Regions from separate parts of the Streptomyces sp. enrichment culture genome, predicted to be linked through region 1. Evidence: riboswitches for the same ligand, from Rfam matches in the RefSeq annotation. Region 1 holds a riboswitch; the other holds the start of a gene.
What was found. Region 1 has a riboswitch for thiamine pyrophosphate ahead of ACSU6L_RS10695 (thiamine ABC transporter substrate-binding protein). Riboswitches for the same ligand answer to the same signal wherever they lie in the genome.

Region 1 (7,367 bases):
AGCTGGTGGTCCTGGAACATCAGTCCGACCTCGCGCCGGTGCGCGGGCACCCCCGTCTGGTCGCGCCCGTCGAGCACCACCCGCCCGGCGTCGAGGGGTTGCAGCCCGGCCACCGCCCGCAGCAGGGTCGACTTGCCGCTGCCGCTGGGCCCGAGCACGCACACCACCTCGTGCTCGGCGACGGCGAGACCGACCGCGTCGAGCACGGCCCGCCCGCCGAACCGCACCGTGGCACCGTCGAGCCGCAGCAGCATCAGAACTCCCCCGTCCGGTCGGTCCGCAGTCGCTCCAGCACCAGCAGCGCCACCGCGCACACCACCATCAGAATCGTCGACAGGGCCATCGCCTGACCGTAGTTGAGGTCCCCGGGCCGCCCCAGCAGCCGGGCCACGGCGACCGGCAGCGTGGGATTGTCGGGCCGGGCGATGAAGACGGTCGCCCCGAACTCGCCCAGCGACACGGCGAACGCGAACCCGGCCGCGACCAGCAGCGCCCGCCGCACCATCGGCAGGTCGACCTCCCGCCACACCCGCCACGGCGACGCCCCGAGCACCGCAGCCGCCTCGCGCAGCCGTACGTCCACCGCCCGCAGCACGGGCAGCATGGTCCGTACGACGAAGGGCACCCCGACCAGCGCCTGCGCCAGCGGCACCAGGATCCAGGAGGCCCGCAGATCCAGCGGTGGCTCGTCGAGCGCGATCAGGAAGCCGAAGCCGACGGTCACCGCGGAGACGCCGAGCGGCAGCATCAGCAGCGCGTCGAACCCGCGGACGAACCGTCCGGCGTCCCGCCGGGTGAGGGCCGCGGCGGCCAGACCGCCGATCAGTACGGCGATGGCGGTGGCGGCGAGGGCGTACTCCAGCGAGTTGCCGACCGCCTCGATGGGCGGGACCAGGAAGGTGCCGCCGTCCTCGCGGGTCAGCGCCTCGTAGTAGGCGAGGCCGGGCGCGTCCAGGGACCGCTGCACCAGCACGGCCAGCGGCAGCAGGATGAGGACGACGACGGTGACGAGCACCCCGGCCAGCAGCGCCCACTGCCCTGCCCCGCGCGGCCGGCGCGCCGTCACCGACGCGTCCACCAGCCGCAGCGCGGTCTCCCGCCGCCGTACCGTCCAGGCGTGCACGGCGAGGATCGAGCCCACGGCGGCGAACTGCACGAGGGTGAGCACGGCGGCCGTGGACAGGTCGAAGATCTCCGAGGTCTGCCGGTAGATCTCCACCTCCAGCGTGGAGAACCCGGGGCCGCCGAGGATCTGCACCACGCCGAACGAGGTGAAGGTGAACAGGAACACCATCAGCGCGGCTGCGGCCACGGCGGGCGCGAGCGCGGGCAGGGTGACCTGCCGCCAGGCCCGGAAGGGGGACGCGCCGAGCATCCGCGCGGCCTCCTCCTGCCGGGGGTCGAGCTGCGCCCACAGTCCGCCGACCGTGCGGACGACGACGGCGTAGTTGAAGAAGACGTGCGCGAGCAGGATCGCCCACACGGTGGTGTCCAGCCGTACGCCCCAAAGGTCCTGGAGCAGCCCGCCCCGCCCGAGCAGCGCCAGGAACGCCGTGCCGACCACGACCGTGGGCAGCACGAAGGGCACCGTCACCAGGGCCCGCAGGACCTGCTTGCCCGGGAAGTCGAAGCGTGCGAAGACATACGCGCCGGGGAGCGCGATCAGCAGCGTGAGGGCCGTCGAGACGAGCGCCTGCCAGGTGGTGAACCACAGGACGTGCCGGATGTCGGGCTGCGCGAGCACGTCCCACAGCCGCCCGAACCGCCAGGCCCCGTCGACGTTCAGGCCGCGGGCGACGATCGCGGCGACAGGGTAGGCGAAGAAGACCGCGAAGAACGCGACGGGCAGGGCCATCAGGCCGAGCCGCGCCGCCGCGCTCCCGCGGGCCCTGACGGCTACTTCAGTACGAGCGAGGTCCACGACTTGACCCAGTCGTCACGGTTGTCGGCGATCTTCGCCGGGTCCATCGTCTCGGGGGCCTCGGCCTGCGGGCCGAACTTCACGAACTCCTCGGGCACCTCGGCGCCCTCGACCACCGGGTAGACGAACATGTTCAGCGGCATGTCCTCCTGGAACCGCTTGCTCACCAGGAAGTCCAGCAGCGCCTTGCCTCCCTCCGCGTTCTTCGCGTCGCTCAGCAGCCCCGCGTACTCGACCTGCCGGAAGCAGGTGCCCTCGGCGACACCGGTGGGCGCGGTCTTCGGCTGGGGGTCGGCGTAGATCACCTCGGCGGGCGGGGAGGAGGCGTACGACACGACCAGCGGCCGGTCGGCGCCCGCCTTCTTGCCGCCGGCGGACCCGGAGAACTCCTCGTTGTAGGCCTGCTCCCAGCCGTCGACCACCTTCACGCCGTTGGCCTTCAGCTTCTTCCAGTAGTCCTGCCAACCGTCGTCGCCGTACTGGGCGGCGGTGCCCAGCAGGAAGCCGAGGCCCGGCGAGGAGGTGGAGGCGTTCTCGGTGACCAGGAGGTTCTTGTACTCCGGCTTGATCAGGTCGTCGAACGAGTCGGGCGGGGTCAGCTTGTGCTCGCTGAAGTACGCCTTGTCGTAGTTGACGCAGATGTCGCCGGTGTCGACGGGCGTGACCCGGTGCTTGTCCTGGTCGACGCGGTACTCGGGCAGGACCCGGTCGGAGCCCTTCGGCTCGTACGACTGGAACAGCCCGTTGTCGAGGGCGCGGGACAGCAGCGTGTTGTCGACGCCGAAGAACACGTCGCCCTGCGGGTTGTCCTTCGTCAGGATCGCCTTGTTGACGGCCTGGCCGGCGTCGCCGTCCTCCAGGACCCGGACCTTGTAGCCGGACTCCTTCTCGAAGGCGGCGAGGACGTCCTTCGAGACGGCCCACGAGTTGTGGCTGACGAGCGTGACGGTCTTGGAGTCGCCGCCGCCCGCCTGGTCGCCGTCGGACGACCCGCACGCGGACAGCCCGACCATGCCGAGGCCCACGACGACGGCCGCGAACCGCTTGCTGGTGATGCTCACTGAATTCCTCCTGGGGTGACCAGGAAGAGACGCGGCCCTGCCCGGGGCTCTCGGAAGATCCGAAGGCTCCGGGCAGGGCGCAACAGCTCGAGTGGTGACCGATCTCCCTACCCAGAATGACCTGGGCCAGGTTCGGAGGGTCTGCGGCCGTGTGCCGCACTCTCAGCGCTGTGGCGCTCCCCTGTCGGAATATGAAGATGTACTTACCGCAGTTGTTCTTACTGCGCGGACGGCGGCCAGACTACCTCTCGGTGGCCGCGAGCTGACCACACGCCCCGTCGATCTCCTGACCACGGGTGTCCCGGATCGTCACCGGCACACCATGCGCGGCGATCGCCTCGACGAACGCCTTCTCGTCCTCGGGCCGCGACGCGGTCCACTTCGAGCCGGGCGTCGGGTTCAGGGGGATGAGGTTTACGTGCACGGGCCGGCCCTTGAGCAGCCGCCCGAGCCGGTCGCCACGCCACGCCTGGTCGTTGATGTCCCGGATCAGCGCGTACTCGATGGACAGCCGGCGCCCGGACTTCTCGACGTAGTCGAACCCGGCGTCGAGTACCTCGCGCACCTTCCACCGGGTGTTGACCGGTACGAGGGTGTCGCGCAGTTCGTCGTCGGGCGCGTGCAGCGAGATCGCCAGCCGGCACTTGAAGCCCTCGTCGGCGAACCGGTGGATGGCGGGGACCAGCCCCACCGTCGACACGGTGATGCCGCGCTGCGACAGCCCGAGCCCGTCGGGGGCCGGGTCGGTCAGGGCGCGGATGGCGCCGACGACCCGCTTGTAGTTGGCGAGCGGCTCGCCCATCCCCATGAAGACGATGTTCGACAGCCGCGCGGGCCCACCGGGCACCTCGCCGTCGCGCAGCGCGCGCATGCCGTCCACGATCTGGTGCACGATCTCGGCGGTCGACAGATTCCGGTCCAGGCCGGCCTGCCCCGTCGCGCAGAACGGGCAGTTCATCCCGCACCCGGCCTGCGAGCTGATGCACATGGTCACCCGGTCGGGGTAACGCATCAGCACCGACTCCACGAGCGTGCCGTCGAAGAGCCGCCACAGCGTCTTGCGGGTGGCGCCCTCATCGGTCGACAGATGCCGTACGACGGTCATCAGCTCCGGGAACAGCGCCTCGCGCAGCTTGTCGCGGGAACCGGCGGGGATGTCGGTCCACTGCTCCGGGTCGTGCGCGTACCGCGCGAAGTAGTGCTGCGAGAGCTGCTTGGCACGGAACGGCTTCTCACCGACCTCCGCGACGGCGTCCTTGCGCTCCGCGGGCGAGAGATCAGCGAGATGCCGCGGCGGCTTCTTGGCTCCGCGCGGCGCGACGAAAGTGAGTTCTCCGGGCTTGGGCATGGTTCTACCAGTGTCGCAGATCCAATCGGGTGACCTGGGGCTGCCGGTCGCTACGACTGTCGTTAGTAGCCGTCACTGGTCACCACTGAGCGGCCTCGGACGGCCCAGGGACGGCCCGGCCGACAGGCCAGTAGATCAAGGCGGGTCACGCATGGATCAGCCGACTCTGGAGTGTCTTGCCTCCAGTACATAAGTCGGGCGGGGCGCCGAAAGAGAACAGGAAGCGCTCTGACCTGCCGCTCTTGAGCCACGTGACCTGGGTGGTGGCGCAGTGGTTGGTGTCAATCATTGATGTCAGGCATCAGTCAGTAGCTTGGCACCCTCGGGGATCGGCTAGGACTGCCGCCCCTGTGGGGGAGGCATCCCCGCGCCCGCAAGGTCGACCAGCTCTCGCCACTGTCACGCATCAGCCCGGTCGTGCTAAGCCGCGACGTGCTGCGAGCTAGACCATTGGCCCATAGATACTGCGCCAGCCGAATTTACCAAGGGGCTTGCTAGTGCTCACCTCGGGTGAGCTCGTGACCACTTCACGGCATCGGCGGAGAAGTCTTGAAAGTGGACCCACGGTCGGCGGTTGTTCATGGTGCGATCCTTGACGAAGATGGCCGCGTTGTCATCGAGGTCCGCTAGGACGTGACCCCACTCCTCCAAGACGAGGTCTCTCTCGATGAAGCCCTTCTCGACGTACAGGCTCAGCATGTCGAGCATGGCCACAGCCCCAGCTGCCGCTTGGCCATCGGCGTGACCTGACTCTCGTAGTTGCTTAGCGTCTGCCAGGTTGTTGATCTTCTCTCTGATGACTCTGCGACCCCACAGCTGATCCGGCGTGCAGAGCTTCTCGTGCAAGGCCAAGAAGAGGTCCCGCTTGTTGAGCTTTTCGGTCTCCTGCCGTGCGTTCTCGCTGAATCGGAAGGCTCTTTGCGCAACGATCCACGATCCGATAGCGCCGAGCGCGGAAGCTAGGGAAACGACCAAGGCGACAATTGCCATACGCATAACGACACCACGCACGTATACGTGGCCACCATGTGGAGTACTCCGATCGGAGTTCGGGTGACCACCTGCTCAGCGGGACCAAAGTGCGAGGCCAATGCTGCTCCACTTGATCAGCATGGATGACCGGGCCTACCAGCGTCCAGTGCCGGTGTCGTAGGTTCTCGGGATGCTGTTTACGGCTCCTCCAAGCCCACCACTTCCCCCAGCTCCCATCCCGTCCGCCGTCGACCCACACACCGTGGAGCGGGCGTGGTTCATGGCGTCCAGGTGGAGCGCGCCACTGTACGAACGACCTGGACGCCATGGGCCGCGTCTGCTCGGCTCTGCCTGGGTCGATGGCGGACGGGATGGGAGCTCCCCGCGCACGCCACTACGGACCCGCGGCCTCGAACGGCGCCCCCTCCATCCCGGTGCCGGCCGATCCCCCGCCGGAGGCCTCGTTCTGACCGTGGCCGTGCTGATCGGGTTTCTACTCAGGCCGTAACTCGCTTGCGGCCCCAGGGGCACGGCCCCGGCGCCGAAGGCGCAGAGAGGTCGGGCCCAAGGGGCCAGCCCGCGCTTGCGCGGGCCCTTGATGAGGTAGAGAAACCTGTAACAGCTCCTGGCTGATACCGGTCTTGGACTCGGTAGGCCTCCGTGGTGATCTGGCAGTGAAGTGCACACGAGGGGGCAGGGTGCAGCCACTACCAGGCGACTTGGCGAGGAACCGTCCGGGCGACGCGGTGCGCCGCAAGATCCGAGAGCTGCAACCGAACCCATTGCTGAGAGTCGTTCAACGTTGGTCGCCTCGGTCCGAGATCCGCAGCTGGTCGGATGGGCTAGTCGGGGAACGCGTCACCGGCAGACGGCTCGACAGACTTCGCGGCCATGGCTGGTACACGCTCCACGCCATCCAGTGGGCCAGCGGCGCCGACATCGATCACCTCGTCATAGGCCCCGCTGGCGTCTTCTCCATCAACACCAAGCGGCACAGGGACAAGTCCGTCTGGTACGGCGACGCTGCCATCACGGTGAACGGGGCGGTGCAGCGTCACATTGCGGTCAGCCAGTCGGAAGCACGTCGGGTGTCCCGTGCACTGACTCGACGCTGTGGAGTCGAGATTCCCGTCCGCCCTGTGATCTCTGTGGTGCATGCGGCGAAACTCAAGGTCAAGAACGCCAACCCGCCAGTCCTCGTCTTGGAAGTAGAAAACCTCGACCGAGTCCTGTCAGGCCTGTCACCGGTGCTCTCTCCCGACCAGGCCGCCCATATTTACGGCGTTGCCCGAGACGCGGGTACCTGGGTCGGCTGATCAGGCGTCGAAGTCGTACTCGAGCACGTACGCGGCCGAGTCGAGGATCATCTCGTTCACCTCAACGGCGCGCCCCTCTTCGGCGAACGCCGTGCGAGAGATGAGGATCACGGGAGTGCCCATGGAGAGCTGAAGGCGGCTTGCCTCCTCCTGCGACGGCATCCGGGAGCGGATCTCTTCGCGGAAGTGCACGGGCTTGTAGCCCAGCTCGGCCAACCGGGCATAAGTACCGCCGGGGCCGGTGTCTTCCTGCGTGATCGCGGACCCAGCCACCAAGTCCGCAGGCAGGTACGAGGTGGACAGAAGGATCGGCTTGTCGTCGAGCACGAATCGGCGGCTGCGCACGCATACTGCCGCGCCGTCCTCCATGTCGAGCACTTGGCTGATCCGTTCGGGTGCGGCGGCCTCGTACACCTGCACCTGGTCGACCACGAGAGTGCGGTCCTCGATGTCCGCCGACCAGATGGAACGGCCCGAACCCCACTGGTCGCGGGACAGTCGCTGGATGCCTCGCCGCCTCAGCGGCTTGAAGGCACGCACGAACACGCCGGCGCCCTTACGGGACTCTGCAAGACCCTCGTTCTGGAGCACACCGAGCGCTTGTCGCGCGGTCATACGGGCTACGCCATGCTCGGCCATCAGGTCGTTCTCTCCCGGGAGCCGATCACCGGGACCGTATTCGCCCGACTGGATCGCCTCACGCAGAGAGTCCGCGATCCTCTGGTACTTCGGCCGACGGTCGTCGGTGG
Region 2 (7,367 bases), 3.7 Mb from region 1:
TACTGCTGCGGGTAGCCGGAGTAGCCGTCGTAGCCGTATCCCTGGCCCTGGTCGGCCGTCTGGGCGGTGGCCGCGTACTGGTCCTGGGAGCGGTCGCCGCCGTGGGCCGAGTCGCCGTATATGCCGTAGGAGCCGGTCTCGTCCGGGAGCGGCTGAGGCTCGTAGACGGCGGTGGTCTCGGCGGCGGAGGCGGCGCCGGAGCGGGCCGGGGTGAAGACGTCGTCGCGGTCGTGGTCGTCGCCGTAGGACCCGTATCCGTCACTCCGAGTGGTGACGGCGTGATCCGTCGCTTCGAGGTCGGAGACCTCCAGGGTCGGGTGCTTGCGACCCCCGCGGTCACGCTTGCCGCCGCCCGCGCCAGGGCGGCCGGTGACCGCCCAGCCGGCCGCGAAGCCTCGGCGGAACGACAGCGTGACGTAGGTCTGCCCGACCGCGAACGCGGCGGCACCCAGTCCGATCACGATGACGGACGGGATCAGTACACCGACGACGACACCCAGGAAGCCCGCGAACGCCAGCAGCCGCCAGCGCAGCCGCGCCTTGTACTGCAGCAGGACCTCGCCGAGCAGCCACAGCGCGACGATGCCGAACGCGATGTAGAGGACCGTCCAGCCCATGTACGCCCCTCTCCCAGTGGCCGCTACGCAGTGTGTCGTATGACCGTGCGACCGGTCTAGGCCCGCGGTGGGTGGTGCAGGCCCAGGTTCTCGTAGATTTCCAGCGTCGCCGTGGAGTTGTTGAGCGTGATGAAGTGCAGTCCGGGCACTCCTTCGGCCAGCAGCCGCGCGCAGAACTCCGTGGCGAAGTCGATGCCAATGGAGCGTACAGCGGCGGGATTGTCTTTTGCTGTGAGGATCCGCTCTTTCAGGGCGTCCGGGAACGCCGCGTTGGTGAGGGACGGGATCCGCTCCAGCGTCCTCACGCTACCGATGGGCATGACCTCGGGGATGATCGGGGTCTCGCAGCCGGCCGCCGCGACGCGGTCGCGCAGCCGCAGGTAGTCCTCCGGGTGGAAGAACATCTGGGTGATCGCGTAGTCGGCGCCCGCGCGGCACTTGTCGACGAAGTGGCGGACGTCGGTGTCCCAGTCCTCGGACCGCGGGTGCATCGCGGGGAAGGCCGCGACGCCCACGCAGAAGTCACCGGAGGTCTTGATCAGTTCGACCAGGTCGGCGGCGTAGGTGAGGCCCTGCGGGTGCGGCACCCACTCGCCCATCGGGTCCCCGGGCGGGTCGCCGCGCAGCGCGAGCATGTTGCGGATCCCCGCGTCGGCGTACTGGCCGATGATGTTGCGCAGGTCGGCGACGGAGTGGTCGACCGCCGTGAGGTGGGCGATCGGGGTGAGGGTGGTGTCCGAGGCGATCGCCTCGGTCGCCTTGACCGTGCCCGCGCGGGTGGAGCCACCCGCGCCGTAGGTCACGGAGACGAAGTCGGGAGCCACGGCCTCGACCCGGCGCAGCGCGTTCCACAGGTTCCGCTCGCCCTTCGGGGTTTTCGGGGCGTAGAACTCGAACGAGTACGTCGTCTTGCCGGTCGCGAGCATGTCGCGGACGGTCGGAGCGTGATCCGACCTGGTGGATGCGGTGCCGAGGGCCATACGGGCAGGTTAGCCAGGGCTTCGTGGTCCCCCAACCGGAGTCGGGAAATTTGCCCGATTTGTCACTTTGTTGTCCACCCCTTGGACAGATCCGTGGACATCACGCCTCCCGCAGCCGCTTCACCAGCTCCGCCGTCGCCGCGGCCGGGTCGTCCGCCTCGGTGATCGCGCGGACGACGACCACCCGGCGGGCTCCCGCGTCCAGTACCTCGTCGAGGTTGCCCAGGTCGATGCCGCCGATGGCGAACCAGGGGCGGTCGGTGCCCAGGGCGGCGGTGTACCGCACGAGGTCGAGACCGGGGGCGTGCCGGCCGGGCTTGGTGGGGGTGGGCCAGCAGGGGCCCGTGCAGAAGTAGTCCACGCCCTCCTGGACGGCGGCCGCGGCGGCCTCGGACTCGGCGTGGGTGGAGCGGCCTATGAGCACGTCGTCGCCGAGGATCGCGCGGGCCGCGGGGACCGGGAGGTCGCCCTGGCCCAGGTGGAGCACGTCCGCGCGGGCGGCGTGGGCGACGTCCGCGCGGTCGTTGACCGCGAGGAGCCTGCCGTGCCGGGCGCAGGCGTCGGCGAAGACCTCCAGGTGCTCCAGCTCCTCGGCCGCCTCCATGCCCTTGTCGCGCAGCTGCACGATGTCGACACCGGCGGCCAGCACCGCGTCCAGGAACTCGGGCAGGTCGCCCTGGCGCCTGCGGGCGTCCGTGCAGAGGTAGAGCCGGGCGTCGGCGAGGCGGGCGCGGGCCGTGGTGGCGTCGGGCATGGGTGTCCCCCCGTTGTCGGTGGCGTACGGGCAGCGGCGGGCCGCCGCGGGCCGCGGTGAACCACGGCCGTGGCGACTGTGCGCGCCGCGGCCCGTACGCCGGACGGTTGTTCAGGTCAGCTTGCTCAGATCACACGGCGAGCGCCTGGGCCCGGCGCTTCACCTCCGTGCCGCGATTCTCGCTGAGGGCCTGCGCGGGAGTGCCGGGCAGGCTGTCGTCGGGGGTGAAGAGCCACTCCAGCATCTCTTCGTCCGTGAAGCCGTCGTCCCGCAGGAGTGTCAGGGTCCCGGACAGGCCCTTGACGACCTTGTCCCCGTCGATGAAGGCGGCGGGGACGTGCAGCGCGCGGTTCTCACCACGGCGTACGGCGATGAGCTGGCCCTCCTTGACCAGCTGCCGCACGCGCGTCACCTCGACGCCGAGCTGTTCGGCGATGTCGGGGAGGGTGAGCCAGGCGGGGACGAGAGCATCGATCTTTGCGTCAATCTCGGTCACGTCACCAAGCCTGCCATCCCGGACTGACAGTGGGTAGCCAGCACGGGCGCGGCGGGGCCGACGGAGTGGACCGTAGCCCTCCGGGCGGATCCTACGCCGTCGCCGCCTTCAACGGCCGCCCGGGGTCGGTCAGCAGCTCGGGGTCCATCGGCGCGCCCGACTCGATCAGCCGGCGGCCCTGGGCGAGGTCCCTCGGGCGGCCCACCGCCAGCAGGGCGACCAGGCGCTTCTCGCGCAGCCAGCACACCGACCAGGCGGGCCCGGACGGGTCCCCGCGCCACAGCAGCGTGTCGGCGGACGCGTGGTGCCCGGCGTACTGGACGAAGCGGCCGAACTGCTCGGACCAGAAGTACGGGACCGGGTCGTACACCGCGGGGGCCTCGCCCGTGGTGGCGCCGACGATGTTCGCGGCGACCGTGCGCGGGCCCTGGAGGGCGTTGTCCCAGTGGTGGACCAGCAGCCTCTCGCCGTACCGCGCGGAGGGGAACGACGCGCAGTCGCCGACCGCGTACACGTCCGGCGCGGAGGTGCGCAGACCGGCGTCGGCGACGACCTCGCCGTACGTCCCCAGCTCGATGCCGGAGCCCGTCAGCCAGGCCGTGGCGGGCCGGGCGCCGATGCCGACGACGACGGCCCCGGTGGGCAGCCGCGTCCCGTCGTCGAGGAGCACCGTGCCGGGCTCGACGCGCGCCACGCGCGCGTGGGTCCGCAGATCGGCGCCGGCGTCGGCGTACCAGGAGGTCATCGGGGCGGCCACCTCGGCGGGCAGCGCCCCCGGGAGCGGCCGGTCGGCGGCCTCCACGACGGTCACCGCGCAGCCCGCCTCCCGCGCGGCGGTGGCGAACTCGGCGCCGATCCAGCCCGCGCCGACGACCACGACGTCGTGCTGGCGCGCGAGCACCGGCCGCAGCCGTTCCGCGTCGTCCAGGGTGCGCAGCAGGTGTACGCCGGGCACGCCCTCGGCGCCGGGCAGCCGAATCGGTTCGGCGCCGGTGGCGACGACCAGGACGTCGTACGGCTCCGGCCCGGCCTCGGTGTCCAGCTCGTGGTCGGCGGGGCGCACCCCCTGGACCTCGCGCCCGAGGTGCAGCTCGATGCCGAGCGCCTCGAAGTCGACGTCGAAGGCGGAGCCCTCGGCCGTGCCGAGCAGGACCGCCTTGGACAGCGGCGGCCGGTCGTACGGCTGGTGGGGTTCCGCGCCGATCAGGGTCACCGTGCCGGTGTAGCCCTGTTCGCGCAGGGCGACCGCGGTCTGCACACCGGCCATGCCCGCGCCGGCGACGACCACCCGCCGCGGTGCGGACGATCCCCGTTCCTGGGTCTGCTCGCTCACCTGATCACCATAGACAACTGACATCTCGTCAGTCAGTGCTCGTGCGTCGTGACCTGCTCCACAACACTGGTCCCGGAGCCCTCCTGGGACTCCCACCGCCAGGTCTCCTCCAGCCGCAGCCGCCCGTCGGGCAGCTCCACCACGAGCGACACGCAGTGCCCGGAGGAGGTCGTCCCGTCCGTCTTCAGCTGGACATACCGGAAGTCCAGCCGGTCGCCCTCCCGGGTACCCACCAGATGCCCGCGGACGACGTCTCCGCCCGCGTACTCGGCCCAGATCTCGCCGTCCTTCTCGTGGTAGGTGAACCGGGTGCGGGTGCCCACCTGGCCGGGGGCCTGGTCGGCGACGGGGGCGAGGACGAGACCGTCGAGGGATCGGTGGTGCGGGCGGGTCACGGGCGGAGGCTCCCTTACTGAGCGGCACGGGGTCGGGCTAGGGTGGCCAACGTAAAGCACTCGCGGGAGCCCGGACGCACCGGGCTGAGAGGGAGGCTGGCGGCCTCCGACCGTACGAACCTGATCCGGGTCATGCCGGCGAAGGGAGGGGCTGGACGCCCATGTCGCGTACGTCCGACACATCCGACGTCCTCGTCATCGGGGGCGGGATCATCGGTCTGGTCACGGCCTGGCGGGCCGCGCAGCGCGGTTTCGCCACGGCGGTGGCGGACCCCGAACCGGGCGGCGGGGCCGCCCAGGTGGCGGCCGGGATGCTCGCCGCCGTCACGGAACTGCACTACGGCGAGGAGACCCTGCTCGGCCTGAACCTCGCCTCGGCCCACCGCTACCCGGAGTTCGCGGCCGAACTGAGCGAACTCACCGGCCACGACCTCGGCTACCGCCGGTGCGGCACGCTCGCCGTCGCCCTCGACGCCGACGACCGGGCCCATCTGCGCGAACTGCACGCCCTGCAACGGCAGTCGGGGCTGGAGTCGGAGTGGCTGTCGGGCCGCGACTGCCGGCGGCTGGAGCCGTTGCTCGCGCCCGGGGTGCGCGGGGGCCTGCGGGTGGACGGCGACCACCAGATCGACCCGCGGCGGCTGGCGGCGGCGCTGGTGGCGGCCTGCGAGCGCGCGGGGGTCGTGTTCCACCGCGTGTGGGCGGAACGGCTCACCGTCGCGGGGGGCCGGGCCACGGGCGTCGTCACCGCCGACGGCACCGTGCTGGGCGCCGGGCAGGTGGTGCTCGCCGCGGGCAGCTTCAGCGGGCGCCTGGCGGGCGTCCCGGACGAGCTGCTGCCGCCGGTGCGGCCGGTGAAGGGGCAGGTGCTGCGGCTGACCGTGCCCGCGCGGTACGCGCCGTTCCTCAGCCGGACCGTGCGGGCCATGGTGCGCGGCAGCTACGTCTACCTGGTGCCGCGCGAGAACGGCGAGCTGGTGGTCGGCGCGACCACCGAGGAGCTGGGCTGGGACACCACGGTGACCGCGGGCGGGGTGTACGAGCTGCTGCGCGACGCGCACGAGCTGGTGCCGGGCATCACCGAGCTGCCGCTGACGGAGACCCGCGCGGGACTGCGCCCCGGCTCCCCCGACAACGCGCCGCTGCTCGGCCCGACCGACCTGGACGGGCTGCTGCTGGCCACCGGCCACTACCGCAACGGGGTGCTGCTGACCCCGGTGACCGGTGACGCCATGGCCCACGTCCTGGCCACCGGTGAACTTCCGGAGGAGGCCCGCTCGTTCACGCCGAAGCGTTTCACCGCCGCCCGCACGGAGCCCGCACCGACGGAACCGGCGCTCAAGGAACCGGCGCTCAAGGAACCCGCACGCACGGAGCCCGCACTCACGGAGCAGTCCGCATGAACATCTCGGTCAACGGCGAGAGCCGCGAGGTCGCGCCCGGCACGGCGCTCGACGCCCTCGTCCGCACGCTCACCGCGGCGCCCTCCGGAGTGGCCGCCGCCCTCAACGAAACCGTCGTCCCGCGCGCGCAGTGGGCGGCCACCGCGCTCTCCGACGGAGACCGCGTCGAAGTCCTCACCGCCGTCCAAGGAGGCTGACCCATGGCCGACGACCCCCTCGTCCTCGGGGACACGACGTTCACCTCCCGGCTGATCATGGGCACCGGCGGCGCCCCCAGCCTGGACGTGCTGGAGCGGTCCCTGGTGGCCTCCGGGACCGAGCTGACGACCGTCGCGATGCGCCGGGTGAACCCGGACGTGCACGGCTCGGTGCTCTCCGTGCTGGACCGGCTCGGCATCCGGGTGCTGCCCAACACGGCGGGCTGCTTCACCGCCGGGGAGGCGGTGCTCACCGCGCGGCTGGCGCGGGAGGCCCTGGGCACGGACCTGATCAAGCTGGAGGTCATCGCCGACGAGCGGACCCTGCTGCCCGACCCGATCGAACTGCTGGAGGCCGCGGAGACCCTGGTCGAGGACGGGTTCACGGTGCTGCCGTACACCAACGACGACCCGGTGCTGGCGCGGAGACTGGAGGACGTGGGCTGCGCCGCGATCATGCCGCTCGGCTCCCCCATCGGCTCCGGCCTCGGCATCCGCAACCCGCACAACTTCCAGCTGATCGTGGAGCACGCGCGCGTGCCGGTGATCCTGGACGCCGGGGCCGGTACGGCGTCCGACGCGGCGCTCGCCATGGAGCTGGGCTGCGCGGGTGTGATGCTCGCCTCGGCCGTCACCCGCGCCCAGCAGCCGGTGCTGATGGCGGAGGCCATGCGCCACGCGGTGGAGGCGGGCCGGCTGGCCCACCGCGCGGGCCGCATCCCCCGCCGGCACTTCGCCGAGGCGTCGTCCCCGACGGAGGGCCGGGCCCGCCTCGACCCGGAGCGCCCGGCGTTCTGACCGGACCGGCCCGGGACGGTCACAGGTCTGCTGCAGTCCGTCCCCCGGGACACCGGGAGGGACGGTCGTGTCGGTGGCGGCTCGTACACTCACCTGCGTGGACACGACCCTTCAGGACCCTCTGGTCGGGCAGCTGCTCGACGGCCGTTATCGCGTCGACGCGAGGATCGCGGTCGGCGGGATGGCCACGGTCTACCGGGCCGTGGACACCCGCCTCGACCGCGTCCTCGCGCTGAAGGTGATGCACCCCACGCTGGCGGCCGACGCGTCGTTCGTGGAGCGGTTCATCCGGGAGGCGAAGTCGGTCGCCCGGCTCGCCCACCCCAACGTGGTCCAGGTCTTCGATCAGGGCGCCGAGGGGGCGTACGTCTACCTGGCGATGGAGTACGTCGCC

Region 2: another riboswitch for thiamine pyrophosphate. It lies ahead of thiO (glycine oxidase ThiO); the one in region 1 lies ahead of ACSU6L_RS10695 (thiamine ABC transporter substrate-binding protein).

What each region holds. Positions count from the first base shown of each region.
Region 1 is NZ_OZ186847.1:2,596,325-2,603,691, forward strand. Features, by position in the region: gene ACSU6L_RS10685 (ABC transporter ATP-binding protein) at 1-254, opposite strand, end outside; gene ACSU6L_RS10690 (ABC transporter permease) at 254-1,921, opposite strand; gene ACSU6L_RS10695 (thiamine ABC transporter substrate-binding protein) at 1,897-2,934, opposite strand; TPP riboswitch at 3,069-3,175, opposite strand; gene rlmN (23S rRNA (adenine(2503)-C(2))-methyltransferase RlmN) at 3,224-4,330, opposite strand; gene ACSU6L_RS10705 (hypothetical protein) at 4,832-5,320, opposite strand; gene ACSU6L_RS10710 (nuclease-related domain-containing protein) at 6,049-6,618, shown strand; gene ACSU6L_RS10715 (GntR family transcriptional regulator) at 6,619-7,367, opposite strand, start outside.
Region 2 is NZ_OZ186847.1:6,258,054-6,265,420, reverse strand. Features, by position in the region: gene ACSU6L_RS27700 (hypothetical protein) at 1-617, opposite strand, end outside; gene metF (methylenetetrahydrofolate reductase [NAD(P)H]) at 674-1,597, opposite strand; gene thiE (thiamine phosphate synthase) at 1,698-2,351, opposite strand; gene ACSU6L_RS27685 (Rv2175c family DNA-binding protein) at 2,482-2,847, opposite strand; gene ACSU6L_RS27680 (NAD(P)/FAD-dependent oxidoreductase) at 2,939-4,180, opposite strand; gene ACSU6L_RS27675 (hypothetical protein) at 4,213-4,575, opposite strand; TPP riboswitch at 4,628-4,739, shown strand; gene thiO (glycine oxidase ThiO) at 4,737-5,978, shown strand; gene thiS (sulfur carrier protein ThiS) at 5,975-6,175, shown strand; gene ACSU6L_RS27660 (thiazole synthase) at 6,179-6,973, shown strand; gene pknB (Stk1 family PASTA domain-containing Ser/Thr kinase) at 7,071-7,367, shown strand, end outside.